Regions from separate parts of the Planococcus sp. YIM B11945 genome, predicted to be linked through region 1. Evidence: a T-box and tRNA genes for the amino acid it is inferred to sense, from the RefSeq annotation. Region 1 holds a T-box; the other holds one or more tRNA genes.
The links. A T-box is a leader RNA that pairs with one kind of tRNA and senses whether it is charged. The one in region 1 lies ahead of ACRRQV_RS01045 (valine--tRNA ligase), so its partner is inferred to be a tRNA-Val.
Positions count from the first base shown of each region.

Region 2: it encodes a tRNA-Val, which carries the amino acid that the T-box ahead of ACRRQV_RS01045 (valine--tRNA ligase) is inferred to sense. The anticodon was not compared.

Region 1 is NZ_JBOZWR010000001.1:191,006-197,803, reverse strand. Features, by position in the region: gene ACRRQV_RS01045 (valine--tRNA ligase) at 1-2,262, opposite strand, end outside; T-box leader at 2,349-2,572, opposite strand; gene ACRRQV_RS01040 (AbrB family transcriptional regulator) at 2,594-3,640, opposite strand; gene hemL (glutamate-1-semialdehyde 2,1-aminomutase) at 3,790-5,076, opposite strand; gene hemB (porphobilinogen synthase) at 5,076-6,056, opposite strand; gene ACRRQV_RS01025 (uroporphyrinogen-III synthase) at 6,049-6,753, opposite strand; gene hemC (hydroxymethylbilane synthase) at 6,746-6,798, opposite strand, start outside.
Region 2 is NZ_JBOZWR010000003.1:249,145-255,942, reverse strand. Features, by position in the region: gene ACRRQV_RS05910 (TRAP transporter permease) at 1-624, shown strand, start outside; gene ACRRQV_RS05905 (ketopantoate reductase family protein) at 1,002-2,093, shown strand; tRNA gene ACRRQV_RS05900 (tRNA-Val) at 2,245-2,317, opposite strand; gene ACRRQV_RS05895 (2'-5' RNA ligase family protein) at 2,463-2,984, opposite strand; gene ACRRQV_RS05890 (thermonuclease family protein) at 2,999-3,709, opposite strand; gene ACRRQV_RS05885 (DNA-3-methyladenine glycosylase family protein) at 3,804-4,640, shown strand; gene ACRRQV_RS05880 (hypothetical protein) at 4,734-4,877, opposite strand; gene ACRRQV_RS05875 (Gfo/Idh/MocA family protein) at 4,997-5,938, shown strand; gene ACRRQV_RS05870 (aldehyde dehydrogenase) at 5,939-6,798, shown strand, end outside.

The sequences.
Region 1 (6,798 bases):
CGAAATCGTCAACGGCACTTTTTTGCTCATTGGCGACTGCACTTCTGCGCGGATCGTGCGAACCGAACGGATAATGTCGACCAACAGCTTCATGCTTGTCGATTCTGCTTCATTCGACAACGACTCGTCCACTGTCGGCCAAGCGGCAATGGTGATCGATTCGCCTTCATGCGGCAAGTTCTGCCAAATTTCTTCTGTAATGAACGGCATGAATGGGTGCAACAAGCGCATTGTGTTATCTAGTACGTACGCTAGAACAGAGCGCGTCATTTTCTTCGCTTCTTCGTCTTCGCCGTATAATGGCAATTTCGCCATCTCGATATACCAGTCACAGAAATCGTCCCAGATGAAGTTGTATAAAAGACGTCCAACTTCGCCGAACTCGTAACGCTCAGCTAAGTTGGTCACTTGCTCGATTGTTTCATTGAGGCGGGTCAAAATCCATGAATCGGCTACCGAGCGTTTGCCGGAAAGGTCGATTTGGTCGTATGTCATGCCTTCCATGTTCATCAACGCAAAGCGTGAGGCATTCCAGATTTTATTGGCAAAGTTCCAAACGCTTTCGACTTTCTCCATTGAGAAGCGCAGGTCCTGCCCTGGAGATGATGCAGTGGCCAGGAAATAGCGCAGCGAATCCGCTCCGTACTGCTCGATGACATCCATCGGGTCAACGCCGTTGCCGAGCGATTTCGACATCTTGCGCCCTTCCGCGTCGCGAACCAGGCCGTGGATCAACACGTCGTCGAACGGTTTTTCACCGGTAAATTCAAGCGCTTGGAAAATCATGCGCGATACCCAGAAGTTGATGATGTCATAACCCGTTACAAGCGCGTCTGTCGGGTAATAGCGTTTCAGCTCTTCGTTGTCCGCATCTGGCCAGCCAAGCGTTGAGAACGGCCATAGAGCCGACGAAAACCACGTATCGAGAACGTCTTCGTCCTGAGTCCAGTTTTCAGCGTCTTCCGGTGCAGTGCGGCCTACGTAAATTTCACCTGTTTCGTTGTGATACCAAGCCGGAATCTGATGTCCCCACCACAATTGGCGCGAAATGCACCAGTCGCGAATGTTTTCCATCCAGTGCAGATAGGTTTTTTCGAAGCGTTCCGGCACAAAGTTGACGCCGTCTTCGCCTTTTTGCAATTTTACCGATTCAGCGGCTAACGGCTGCATGTCGACGAACCATTGCGTTGACAAATACGGTTCAACTACGGCCCCGCTGCGTTCCGAGTGCCCAACCGAATGCAGATGCTCTTCAATTTTGAATAAAACACCTATGTCCTGCAAGTCTTTAACGATCGCTTTGCGGCATTCGAAGCGGTCTAGCCCTTCGTATTTGCCGGCATTTTCGTTCATCGTGCCGTCTTCGTGCATAACCAATACGCGCTCCAAGTTGTGGCGATTGCCGATTTCAAAGTCATTCGGGTCATGTGCCGGCGTAATTTTCACCGCACCGCTTCCGAATTCCATGTCCACGTAATCATCCGCAACGATTTCGATTTCGCGGCCAACGATCGGCAAGGTCACCGTCTTGCCGATCAGGTGCTGATAGCGCTCGTCTTTCGGGTGAACCGCAACAGCTGTATCGCCAAGCATCGTTTCTGGGCGAGTCGTTGCAACTTCGATGTGCCCTGAGCCATCCGTCAGCGGGTAGCGCATATGGTAAAAGCCGCCTTGCACGTCTTTGTAAATTACTTCAATATCGGAAATCGCGGTTTTCGTTGCCGGATCCCAGTTGATGATGTATTTGCCGCGGTAGATAAGTTTTTTCTCGTAAAGCCGGACGAATACTTCCTGCACCGCATCCGATAAGCCTTTATCCAGCGTAAAACGCTCGCGGGAGTAATCGAGGCCAAGGCCCAATTTCGACCATTGCTTGCGAATAAATTCAGCGTATTCTTCTTTCCATTTCCATGATTCCTCAAGGAACGCTTCGCGCCCTAAATCATAGCGCGACTTGCCTTCTTCGCGCAGCTTGCCTTCTACTTTCGCTTGCGTGGCAATGCCGGCATGGTCCATGCCCGGCAGCCACAATGCGTCATAGCCTTGCATGCGCTTCATGCGCGTGAGGATGTCTTGCAGTGTCGTATCCCAAGCATGCCCTAAGTGTAGCTTGCCGGTAACGTTCGGCGGCGGAATCACAATGGTATACGGCTTTTTTCCGCTTTCCGGCTTCGCTTCAAAAAACTTGCCATCTAACCACCACTCATAGCGGCCTTTTTCAATTGCTTGCGGATCGTACTTGGTCGACATTTGTTCAGTCATTGAAATTCCTCCTTTTTTCTTCGTGGACCTCGGGTTCATTAGGTAAATTGGACTAATAAAACCAAATAAAAAAACTCCTGTCGTCTTTAAAGGACGAAGGAGTTGTTCGCGGTACCACCTTTATACACAGACCTTAACAAGCGTCTGGCTCTCAAGTTCGATAACGGATTTCGCATCCGGCTTCCGCTACTGGCATTTCACGGGAACTGCTCAGAGGTGACATTCAAATGCTTGTCCATGAAAGCCTTTCACCAAGCGGCTTTCTCTCTACAATGTACGCACATTCTACTATCCTCTTCAACGCATCTGTATAGAATTACATCCATTGTACTCAATTTCCGGTTTTTGCGTCAAGTTTTTTTACAATGATTGCGACAATCGGCGAAGCAACCAAGAGAATGAAGAACAGCCGGAACAAATGGAACCCCGTAATCAGTGCCACGTCTCCCCCAGATGCCAATGCGGTAATGGCCATTTCCGCCATGCCGCCCGGAGCTGCACTCAAGAAGAAATCCAAAAAGATGTATTCCGGCAGCAAGACCGCGAGCAAATACGCAATTAACACGGAAAAGCCAATCAATAAAACGTTGTTGACAAGAATCGCGATGCCGATGCGCAGATTCATTTTATCCCGCACTTGCTCCATCTGAAGCCCAAGATTGGCGCCTATGAATATTTGAGCGAGTGCAATCAGCCAAAACGGCATATGGAGCAATTGGCTGCCGGTTACCGTCTGGACAGCCGCCATCGTCAAAATCGGCGCCAGCACTTCAGCTGCGGGGAATCTAACTTTTTTCATGAGCCAAAACACAAATATGCCAAGGGCGATGGCACCGATAAATGGCAGCCAACTGAAGGTGAAGGCGTGTTTCGCGATTTCACTTGCGTCTCTGCCGACAAGAAAAACAGCAAGAAACGGCACGATGGAAACCACCATAAAAATGCGGATCGTCTGCATCATGGTCACGACCGTGACATTGGCCGATTTAACGTCTTCCGCAATGACGACCATTTGCGACAAGCCGCCAGGAATCGAACCCAGAAGACTGGTCGCCAAGCTTTCATTCGCCATTCGCTGGAACAACAAGCCGAGAAGCAGCGAAAGCCCGACAATCGCCGCCGTCATGAAAATCATATACGGCAAATCAAACCACATCAGTGCGACCGCTTCTTTCGTAAACGACGACCCGATTTGGACGCCAAGCAAAATCAACCCGGTCGTCCGCAAAATTTTCGGCCAGTATAACGTGATTTTGGTGAATTGATTTAACAAGAGCAGAACGAACATCGGCCCGAGCAGCCACGGCAAAAACATGCCGAATTCTGAAAAAAGCCAGCCCGATGCAAACGCAATCGCTGCGGTTTTTAAAAATAGCATCAAGTGAATTCCAACTTTCGTTTTACGAAATAAATACCTATCATTATTTTACATGAATCGCCTGATGATATCAGCAATTTCGTCAGGTGCAGCAACAAAAAAAGCTGTCACTCCTAAAATCTTTAGGAGTGACAGCTTTAGAGGTTTTATTAACGTGCCAATTTAGCAAACACGGTGTGGAATGCTTCCACGGTTTTTGCGATGTGTTCTTCGGTATGGGCTGTTGACAAGAACATGCCCTCGAACTGGGACGGCGGCAAGAAAATGCCTTCTTCCGCCATCAAGCGGTAGTAATCCGCGAACAATTCCGTATCGGACGTTTTCGCAGTTTCAAAATTAATGACCGGTTCGTTCGTGAAGAAAAAGCCGATCATCGAACCTGCACGGTTGACCGTGTGCGGAATGTTGTATTTTTCTGCTGCTGCACGGAATCCAGCTTCCAGCTGGTCGCCGCGTTCAACAAACGTTTCGTACGAACTTTCATCTAGTCGTGATAAAGTTTCAAATCCAGCCGTCATGGCAAGTGGATTACCCGAAAGCGTACCCGCTTGGTAGATCGAGCCGCTTGGTGCGACTTGCTGCATGATTTCGCGCTTTCCGCCGAATGCGCCAACTGGCAGTCCCCCGCCAATCACTTTGCCGAGACACGTCATGTCCGGCGTTACGCCGAAATAGCCTTGTGCGCAGTTGTAGCCGACGCGGAATCCGGTCATAACTTCATCAAAAATCAAAATCGTGCCGTTTTCAGTCGTCAAGTTGCGCAGTTCTTGCAAGAAGCCTGGCTGAGGCGGAACAACCCCCATGTTGCCGGCAACCGGTTCAACGATGACAGCTGCAATGTCGTCTCCGAATTCCTGAAAGACTAACCGTACGCTTTCAAGGTCGTTGTACGGAACGGTGATCGTGTTTTTCGCAACTGATTCCGGTACTCCCGGAGAATCCGGCAAACCAAGCGTTGCAACGCCTGAACCCGCTTTGATCAACAAGCTGTCCGCGTGTCCGTGGTAGCAGCCTTCGAATTTCAAAATTTTGTTGCGGCCGGTATAGCCGCGTGCCACGCGAAGCGCACTCATTGTCGCTTCGGTGCCTGATGATACCATGCGGACCATTTCGATCGATGGCACGCGTTCTTGAACCAGTTTCGCAAGTTCCGTCTCAAGCAAAGTCGGAGCGCCGAAACTTGTTCCAGATACCGCCACTTCCTGAATGGCTTTGACCACTTCTGGATGCGAGTGGCCCAAAATCAGCGGCCCCCAAGACAAAACATAATCGATATACGTGTTGCCATCGATGTCTGTGATGGTAGCGCCGCTTCCGGAAGCCATGAAAATTGGATCCATATTGACCGATTTAAAAGCGCGGACGGGCGAGTTGACGCCGCCGGGCATTAATTTTTTCGCTTCAGTGAATGCTGCAATCGATTTTTCGTAGCCCATTATTTCTCCTCCAACCAGCGCGCTGCATCTTTCGCATGGTACGTCATCAAGATATCGGCGCCTGCACGTTTCATGCTTAATAATGTTTCAAGAACCATTTTCTTCTCGTCTACCCAGCCGTTGATTGCTGCGGCTTTGACCATTGCGTATTCGCCGGATACGTTGTAAGCGACGATTGGCAAGTCAAAGTTGTCGCGCACTTCACGGATGATGTCCAAATAAGAAAGAGCTGGTTTGACGATCATGAAGTCTGCGCCTTCTTCAACGTCCGATGCTGCTTCGCGCAGCGCTTCCAAGCGGTTTGCCGGGTCCATTTGGTAGGTTTTCCGGTCGCCGAACTGCGGAGTCGAATGAGCCGCTTCACGGAACGGTCCGTAATAAGCCGATGCGTATTTCACGCCATACGACATGATCGGCACGTTTTCAAATCCTGCTTGGTCCAGTCCGAAACGGATTGCTGCAACAAAACCGTCCATCATGTTTGATGGTGCGATGATGTCCGCTCCCGCTTTCGCTTGGGAAACCGCCGTACGGGCCAACAAATCCAACGATTCGTCGTTCAAGATCACGCCGTTTTCGATAACGCCGCAATGGCCGTGGTCGGTGTATTGGCAAAGGCACGTATCTGCAATTACCACTAAATCCGGATGGCGGTCTTTTGCAAAACGGATCGCTTCTTGTGTAATGCCGTGGTCGTGGTAAGCTTGCGAGCCGACTGCGTCTTTTTCATTCGGAACGCCGAAGAAAATGATCGACGGAATGCCGAGCGATACCACTTCATCCAATTCTTCGCCTAAGCGGTCCAATGAAAAATGGAATACGCCCGGCATTGATGAAATTTCTTCTTTTACGTTTTCGCCTTCAACAACAAAAATCGGGTAAATAAAATCCTCTTTTTGCAGGCTTGTTTCGCGGACCATCGAGCGGAGATTAGCAGACCCGCGCAAACGGCGGTGGCGGTTAAATTTCAAATCATTCATTCATACAACTTCCTTTCGCTATTTCGTTTAGCACATTCATTAACGTATATTTTTCGGGAACAAAATCAACATGGCCGGCTTGATCGAGAATCGCTTTTTGCGTGACGTGGCCGATTGCTGCAACACGTATTCCTTGCCAAGCTCCCCCTGCTTTCCGGTACGCCGAAACCGCAGAAGGGCTGGCAAAAATGACCGTCGCGTCTTTTATTGCCAATAGTTTTTTAGCATTTTCGAGCCTTAAAGCCGTTTCGTATAAGACCCACTCGTCTACCGGCATCGGCATGGAAGCGATGGTGTTTTTCGCAAGCGCCCCTTTGACAAACAAACAGCGCGCATTTCCTGCAATCGCCGGAAACTCCTTGACAAACACATCAGCGCTGTAAACACTTGGCATAAAGTCAACCGTGAAGCCGTGAGTTGTCAGCACTTCTGCTGTTTTTTCCCCAACGGCTGCAATTTTACTCTTGACTTCTGCATCAAGCAAACAAAATGCTTCTGCTGAAGTTCGGCTCGTAAAAATAAGCCATTCATAGCGCCCGAAATCCGGCACATCCGACTGGCGGATGGCGGTTTCAATCAGCGGCATATAAATGGCTTGGCCGCCGAGCGCTTCTACTTGACCCATTTCGCCGATGGGCTCAGTCGAACCGGTAAAGACAATCGTTTGGCCTTTTAGCGGCAAGCTTGTCTCACACATTGTTCTCGGCTTTTACTTTTTGAATCAATTCAAAACCGCCTTGTG
Region 2 (6,798 bases), on a different contig from region 1:
GGGGGCAGCATCCTGTTGACGCTTTTCTTCACCATGCTTGCTTCACTGGTGCTCGGCATGGGATCGCCGACAACGGCCAACTATGTTATTACATCCACTATTGCGGCTCCGGCGATTATTGCCTTGTTGATGATTGACCAGCCCTTCGGTGCGGCTGTCCCTGTTGTGGTTGCCATATCTGCCCATTTGTTCGTGTTTTATTTTGGAATCATCGCCGACATAACTCCGCCAGTCGCTCTCGCGGCATTCGCGGCATCCGGCATATCAGGCGGAGAACCGATACGGACAGGCGTTATTGCAGCAAAACTAGCAGCTGCGGCATTTATCATCCCGTATATGTTCGTCTTGTCGCCAGCGCTGTTGATGATGGATACCTCTTGGCCGGAATTGATCTGGGTCATCGGCACCGCGTTTACTGGAATGATAGGGGTAGGTGCTGGATTAATTGGCTATTGGTATCGAAAACTTAATTGGATAGAACGAGTCATCACTTTTGCTGCCGGCATAGCTTTGATATATCCGGAAGGCATTTATTCGTATATCGGAGCAGTCGTATTTCTCATTCTTTTTGTTCTTCAATGGATGTCGCGCGAAAAGAAAGTGCCGCATACTTCAGAAGCATAATTAGAAAACCCGAAAGAAAGCAGAAGCTTTCTTTCGGGTTTTTTAAGTGGACTGGCACCAAATATTATTAAATTCCCTGTTTGATTTTATATAATGCGTATAAAAATGATATAATTATCAAAAAAATATTATTATTTAAGAGATCTTGCATTTTATACATATCATGTTTTACATAGCTTTTTCGCTTGAATCTCTGGCCATGCCATTGCAAAGAAGGAAGGCGATTAAATAGTTCTGTAAAATTTTTCTGAGAGTTCTTTATGAGGGAAAGAGAGGATAACCAACTGATGAATTACTAGTGAATTTGCATGAAGCAGCGAAATGTTTATCTAATTAGCCAAACACTCTTCTAGCATCATTGCAAAGGAGCAAGAGTCATGAAAAAGAAAATTTTGATCTATGGCGTTGGACCTTTCGGCAGTTTGTTCGCCGAACGTCTTTCGGAAGCAGGGCATTCGGTATTCCTGCTTGATCACGGAGAGCGGCAGCAAGAGCTAAAGACTTATGGTGTGATTACCGAAAATACGGAAACAAGGAAACAAACGGTGACCCGCCTTCCGGTTGTGGAGCGGCTTAATGAAGAGGATATCTATGATTTGGTCATTATACCGATGCGTAAAAATCGGGTTTCTGATATTTTGCCCGTTTTAGCGGCCAATAAAAAAATTCCTACCTTTCTTTTCATGATGAATAACGCAGCGGGGCAGCAGGAATTTATTGAGGCGCTCGGTAAAGAACGGGTAATGGCCGGTTTTCCTCATCCCGGCGGCTTTAAGAACGGGCATGTCATGCACATGATGCCAGTCGAAGAAGCGAAGCCCATGGTATTGCCGATTGGCGAAGCGGATGGAAGCGTTACAGCCAGAACCCGGGAAGTTGCGAAGGTGCTCAGTTCCATGCGTGGGTACCGGGTAGAAATTCGAAAAGATATGGACGATTGGCTGAAAACGCACGTTGCTTTGCTGATTCCAACATTGGCTCCAGCCGTTTACGCATGCAATACCGAATTAGAGCATTTTGCTGTTACCCGGGATGCTCACGTTTTGTTAAAGCGTGCGCTTCATGAATCATTGCAGGCAACTCAAAATGCTGGGATTCCCCTTGCTCCTCCAGGGCTCCGAATCATCGACCGGATTCCAGAGCCGGTTTTTGTTTTGGCACTTGGCAAATTGGCCAAAAGCTCGACATTCGAAAATGTCATGGGCCATTTAAAGACGGCCGCAGATGAAGTCGAACATTTAACAGATGAATTTTATGAAATGATATGGCCTGGCAATACACCGACGCCGACCGTAGATGAGCTGACGGAATACACTTATGGATTCAAAGAGCCTTTGCCGGTCGGATCGAAAAATATCCCGCTTCGATGGGGAGTCGTATACAGTGCAGCAATCGGAGTTGCCGCCTCTGCTGCCTTGATTGCGCTAATAAAAAAACAAAGAGAATACAGTGGCATGGATATCAATTAGCAGCATAAGCCATTTATTCAAAAAACACCGGAAGAAAGCGAGCAGCTTTTTTCCGGTGTTTGGTTTAGGCAAAATAAAAAACCGCCGCCCGAAGGCAACGGTTTGTGGAGCAAACTTTGTTCCTAAAGTTTGCCGTGGGTTTGGCACCCAATGATTCCTACTGGGCTCGAACCAGCGACCTCTACCCTGTCAAGGTAGCGCTCTCCCAGCTGAGCTAAGGAATCTCAATTTCCAGGACAAATATAATCATAATCGCCGCCGGAAAAAAAGTCAATACTATTTTCATAGGAAACAACTGCCAATTTAAACAGGGGACGAACCAGCGACCTCTACCCTGTCAAGGTAGCGCTCTCTTCGTGAGTCAAATGCCTACTCCGATAGAAAAACGCTCCACTCGTTCTGTGCACGGCCGTTTACGACGGACCAGCATTCAATTGCAGTCGCTGTCCCTTCAAAAGGTTCGAATTCCATCGACAAGCGGCCAAACAACGGCCCCCAAAAAGGAGCTGCTATGTTGTCCATGACCGTAGTATGCGGTACCCAATGATCGGGAAGATACAGGGGGTCTTGACCGCTGAATTCTCGGGTCGATAAATTGATGGAGCGATGCAGTTCAGTTAAGCTATGTGTCGAAACAGGCGATAAGAAAAATGTGCCTTTTTGCTTGAAAAATCCAAGCGAATCAAATGATAGCGGCAGTTGCTTGAAGTTTTCTGCCCATGGTTCCACAGCGGCTTTTAGATCAAGCGGCTTCGTTTGCTTGAACGATTGCAAGGTGAGGTGCGGCGGGAAGCTGGTTTCATTTTTCAAACTTGCCACTTTCCCTTGTTTTTGCATTTCTTCAATCTTCTTAGATGACGCGTAATCAAAACGCAGCACGATGACTTGCATGGAAATCCTCCTTTTTACTGGCCAACACTTCTAAATCCGGCATCCCGGGCTTGTTGTTCGGTACAAAACCATTGTTCCGGGTTGGTTTGTTCATATGAACCATCACTCGGCAAGTGATAGATTTTATTGCCGTTTCGGTTGATGTTGCCTTTGATGGTGCATTCGTTTTTGTTTTCTATAGCGTGTTTGGAAGTTCCATAGGCATCTTCGTTAAATCCACGATCGGTCGAGTAATTGTCGAACTCCCAAATGCCAATTTTGGCATCGCGCGCTTGTTGTTCTGTTTGTTCGAATTCATCCAAGTACCGGGTATTTGGCGGATAGACATAGGCAACGCGGGCCAAACCGGCTTCTAGCATTTTTTCTTGCACGCTTTCGCCGTCGACGTAAATGTAAGCGAGCAGCCGGTCGTAGTCATCGAATCGGCCGCCCTCGTCAAATTCAATCGATACGTCGCCGGAATTGATGATGCGCTTGTTTTCAGCGGTCGCTTCTTTTCCAAGCGGCTGCTCGCCGAGCGATGGATGATTGGTTTCCGGTGTATCGATCAGCAAATAGCGGACCGTTTGTTCTTTGCCTTCAAAGTCGATTTTGATGGTATCGCCATCAATAACGGAAACAACATCAACCTCAATCCGGTCGATTGTGCCGCCAGTGTCTGTTGAATCGCTTAACGTACAGCCCGAGAGCATGAACAGGCCAATCAATAGCATAAAGTATTTCATCAAAATTCCTGCTTTCAATGATCATTATATTTTGTCTAGATCAAGCTTGCAAACAAATGTTTGTTTCGGTACGGTTGAAAAAAGGGGGAGGACTATGCAAATTTCACTGCCGTTTTTTTACGATTTCGAACGGGCGCTCAACCGGCTGTCGCTGGACCCGCTGCACGCTGTCGATTTATCGGACAAAAGCGTCAAGGTGCCGATGGCTGAAAAGAATGTGGTTACAGTTAAAGCCGTCGGCACAAGCGAAAATCCGGTTTTTCTGATCGAAGGGGCACAGGAGCATCAAATGGATCATGTGAAAGAATTGTTTCATTTTCACCGGTCTCTTGAACCCGTCCATGAACATTTTCAGCATACTAATCTTGCTGCGCTTTTTGAAGAGCATAAAGGCACGCCGCTCGTCCGTGAGTTTTCGCTGTACGGGGCACTGATGAAAAGCATTATCCATCAACAGTTGAACTTGGCTTTTGCCCATACATTAACAAGCCGCTTTGTCCAAAACTACGGCGAAGAAATTGAAGGGGTTTGGTTTTATCCTGAACCTGCGGTTATTGCCGAACGGACTGTAGAGGAGTTCCGGGAGCTGCAATTCAGCACCCGAAAAGCGGAATACGTCATTGGCTTGTCGAAGGCGATTGCAGAAGGCCGCTTGGCTATCGAGAGCATGGCCGGAAAAGAAGACGATGAAATCGCGGAGGAATTGATTGCTTACCGAGGCGTCGGTCCATGGACCGCCCAGAATTTTTTGCTGTTTGGATTGGGCCGGCCGAATTTGTTTCCACTGGCAGACATCGGGCTTCAAAATGCCTTGAAAATCCAATGGCACCGGGAAGAAAAACCGAAAACGGAAGAAATCATGCGGCATTTGCCGGAATGGTCGCCGTATTTATCGTATGCGTCGCTTTATTTATGGCGCAGTTTGGAATAAAACACATGCAAAAATGCAAAACGCCTTTTTCAATGGTTTTTGAAAAAGGCGTTTTTATGTACTGATGCAACAGCCAATGAATAGTTTTTTCACTTAGGCGTTCGTCTCCATATCAAGCTGCGGTTCGTTGAAATACAAAAAAGTTTCTTGCTCCATGTCATCCAGTCGATTTTTGTTCAATCCAACTTCAAGTTCACCTGAAAAAATCGGTTCCCACCAGTTTGTGTGATCGTTCATGTTGAGTTCCTCCTCGATTTTCAATCTTAATTGTTTGACTATTCTATACCCCCAGAGGTTACACTGTTAAACAGAGAAACAGAATTTAAGCCTTTTGGCCTTAAGAGAAGAGGGATTTTATGATTTCAATCGGCATTATTGGAGCCGGCATTGTAGGAGAACGCATCATTAAACAAATTCAACAAGAAAAAGGCGTGAACATCGTTGCGGTATTTGATGAGCAGCCAGAACGGCTAAAGAAACTCCAAGAGCTTTATGGCGTGCCGATTGTCCATTCTCTTGACGCACTTCTTCATTCGCCGATCGAATGGGTGTATATCGGTACTCCGCCTTCAAGCCATGCTGAACTGGCGAAGCGTGCAGCAAGTGCCGGCCTTCATGTGCTAAGTGAAAAGCCGCTTGCGCACAACACACAAGACGGAGAAGCGATGGTAAAAGCAGCAGTGGATTCACGCGTTCATACCGCGATGCATTTTCCGTTGATGTACAGCCCATCGGTCAGAGAAATGGCGAAACGCATCCGGAACGGCAGTATTGGGAAAATCGTGCGCGTTGAACTGCAGACCTTTTTTCCGGACTGGCCGCGGGCTTGGCAGCAAAACCCATGGATTGCTTCAAGAAGCCAAGGCGGATTTGTAAGGGAAGTGTTTCCCCATTATTTGCAGCTGATCAACCGGCTTTTCGGAAGTTTGGAAATTCAATCCCACCACATTACGTATCCAGAAAACAAAGATCTTTGTGAAACTGGTGTGATTGCCCAAGCGATTGCTGGGGATTCCGGCATTCCGGTATTGCTTACCGGCCTTAGCGGAATTGGCCAAAAGGAATTGCTCGAGTTTACCGTGTATGGCGATGAAGGGGTGCTGACGCTTAAAAACTGGTCGGATTTGTATGTTTCCAAAAAATACGAAGAGCGGGAACTAATCACTGACTTTGTACCGGTCGCGTCTTTGTTTGAAGAAATGAAAAACCAATCTGCTTTATTGGTGCCATTTGAAGAAGGATTGGTTGTTCAACGCTCGATTGATTTTTTATTGGAAGAAAACAAGGAGGAGTACTAGATGAATTTCACGGCAACGGACGTTGAGCGCATAATCGAAGAACAGCACGATTATTTTTATACAGGCGCTACAAAATCGGCGGATTTCCGAATCGAGCAATTGGCGCGCTTAAAGCAAGCCATTAGCGCAAATCAAGACCGGGTGATTGATGCATTGAAAAAAGATTTGGGCAAAAGTGAGTTTGAGGCTTATGCAACGGAAATCGGCTTTGTGCTCGACAGCATCGGCAATATGTCGAAAAACTTAAAGGCGTGGATGGAACCGGAAAAAGTGAAAACACCCATCCATTTCCAGCCGGCGAAAAGCTTTGTCATTCGGGAACCGTTTGGATCAGTGTTGATCATCGGGCCATTCAATTACCCATTCCAATTGGTCATGGAACCGCTCATTGGGGCGATTATCGGCGGAAACTGCGCTGTTGTAAAACCATCGGAAGCAACGCCGAACGTCGCGGCTGTTATCCGGGACATGATTGAAGAAGCGTTTCCGCCTTATTACATCCGTGTCGTTGAAGGCGAGAAAGAAGAAGTGACGGCTTTGATTCATGCGTCGTTTGACTATATCTTTTTCACAGGAAGCGTCAACGTCGGCAAAGTGATCATGAAAGCGGCATCTGAGAAGCTGACGCCGATCACGTTGGAGCTCGGCGGAAAAAGTCCTGCAATTGTCGACCAAACGGCCAATTTGGATTTGGCGGCGAAGCGTATTGCGTGGGGCAAATTGATGAATACCGGCCAGACTTGCGTTGCACCTGACTATGTGTGTGTCCATGAATCTGTCAAAGATGAATTTATGAAAAAACTCAAAAAAACGATCGTCTCTTTTTACGGCAAAGATGCCCAGACGAGCCCGGATTTCGG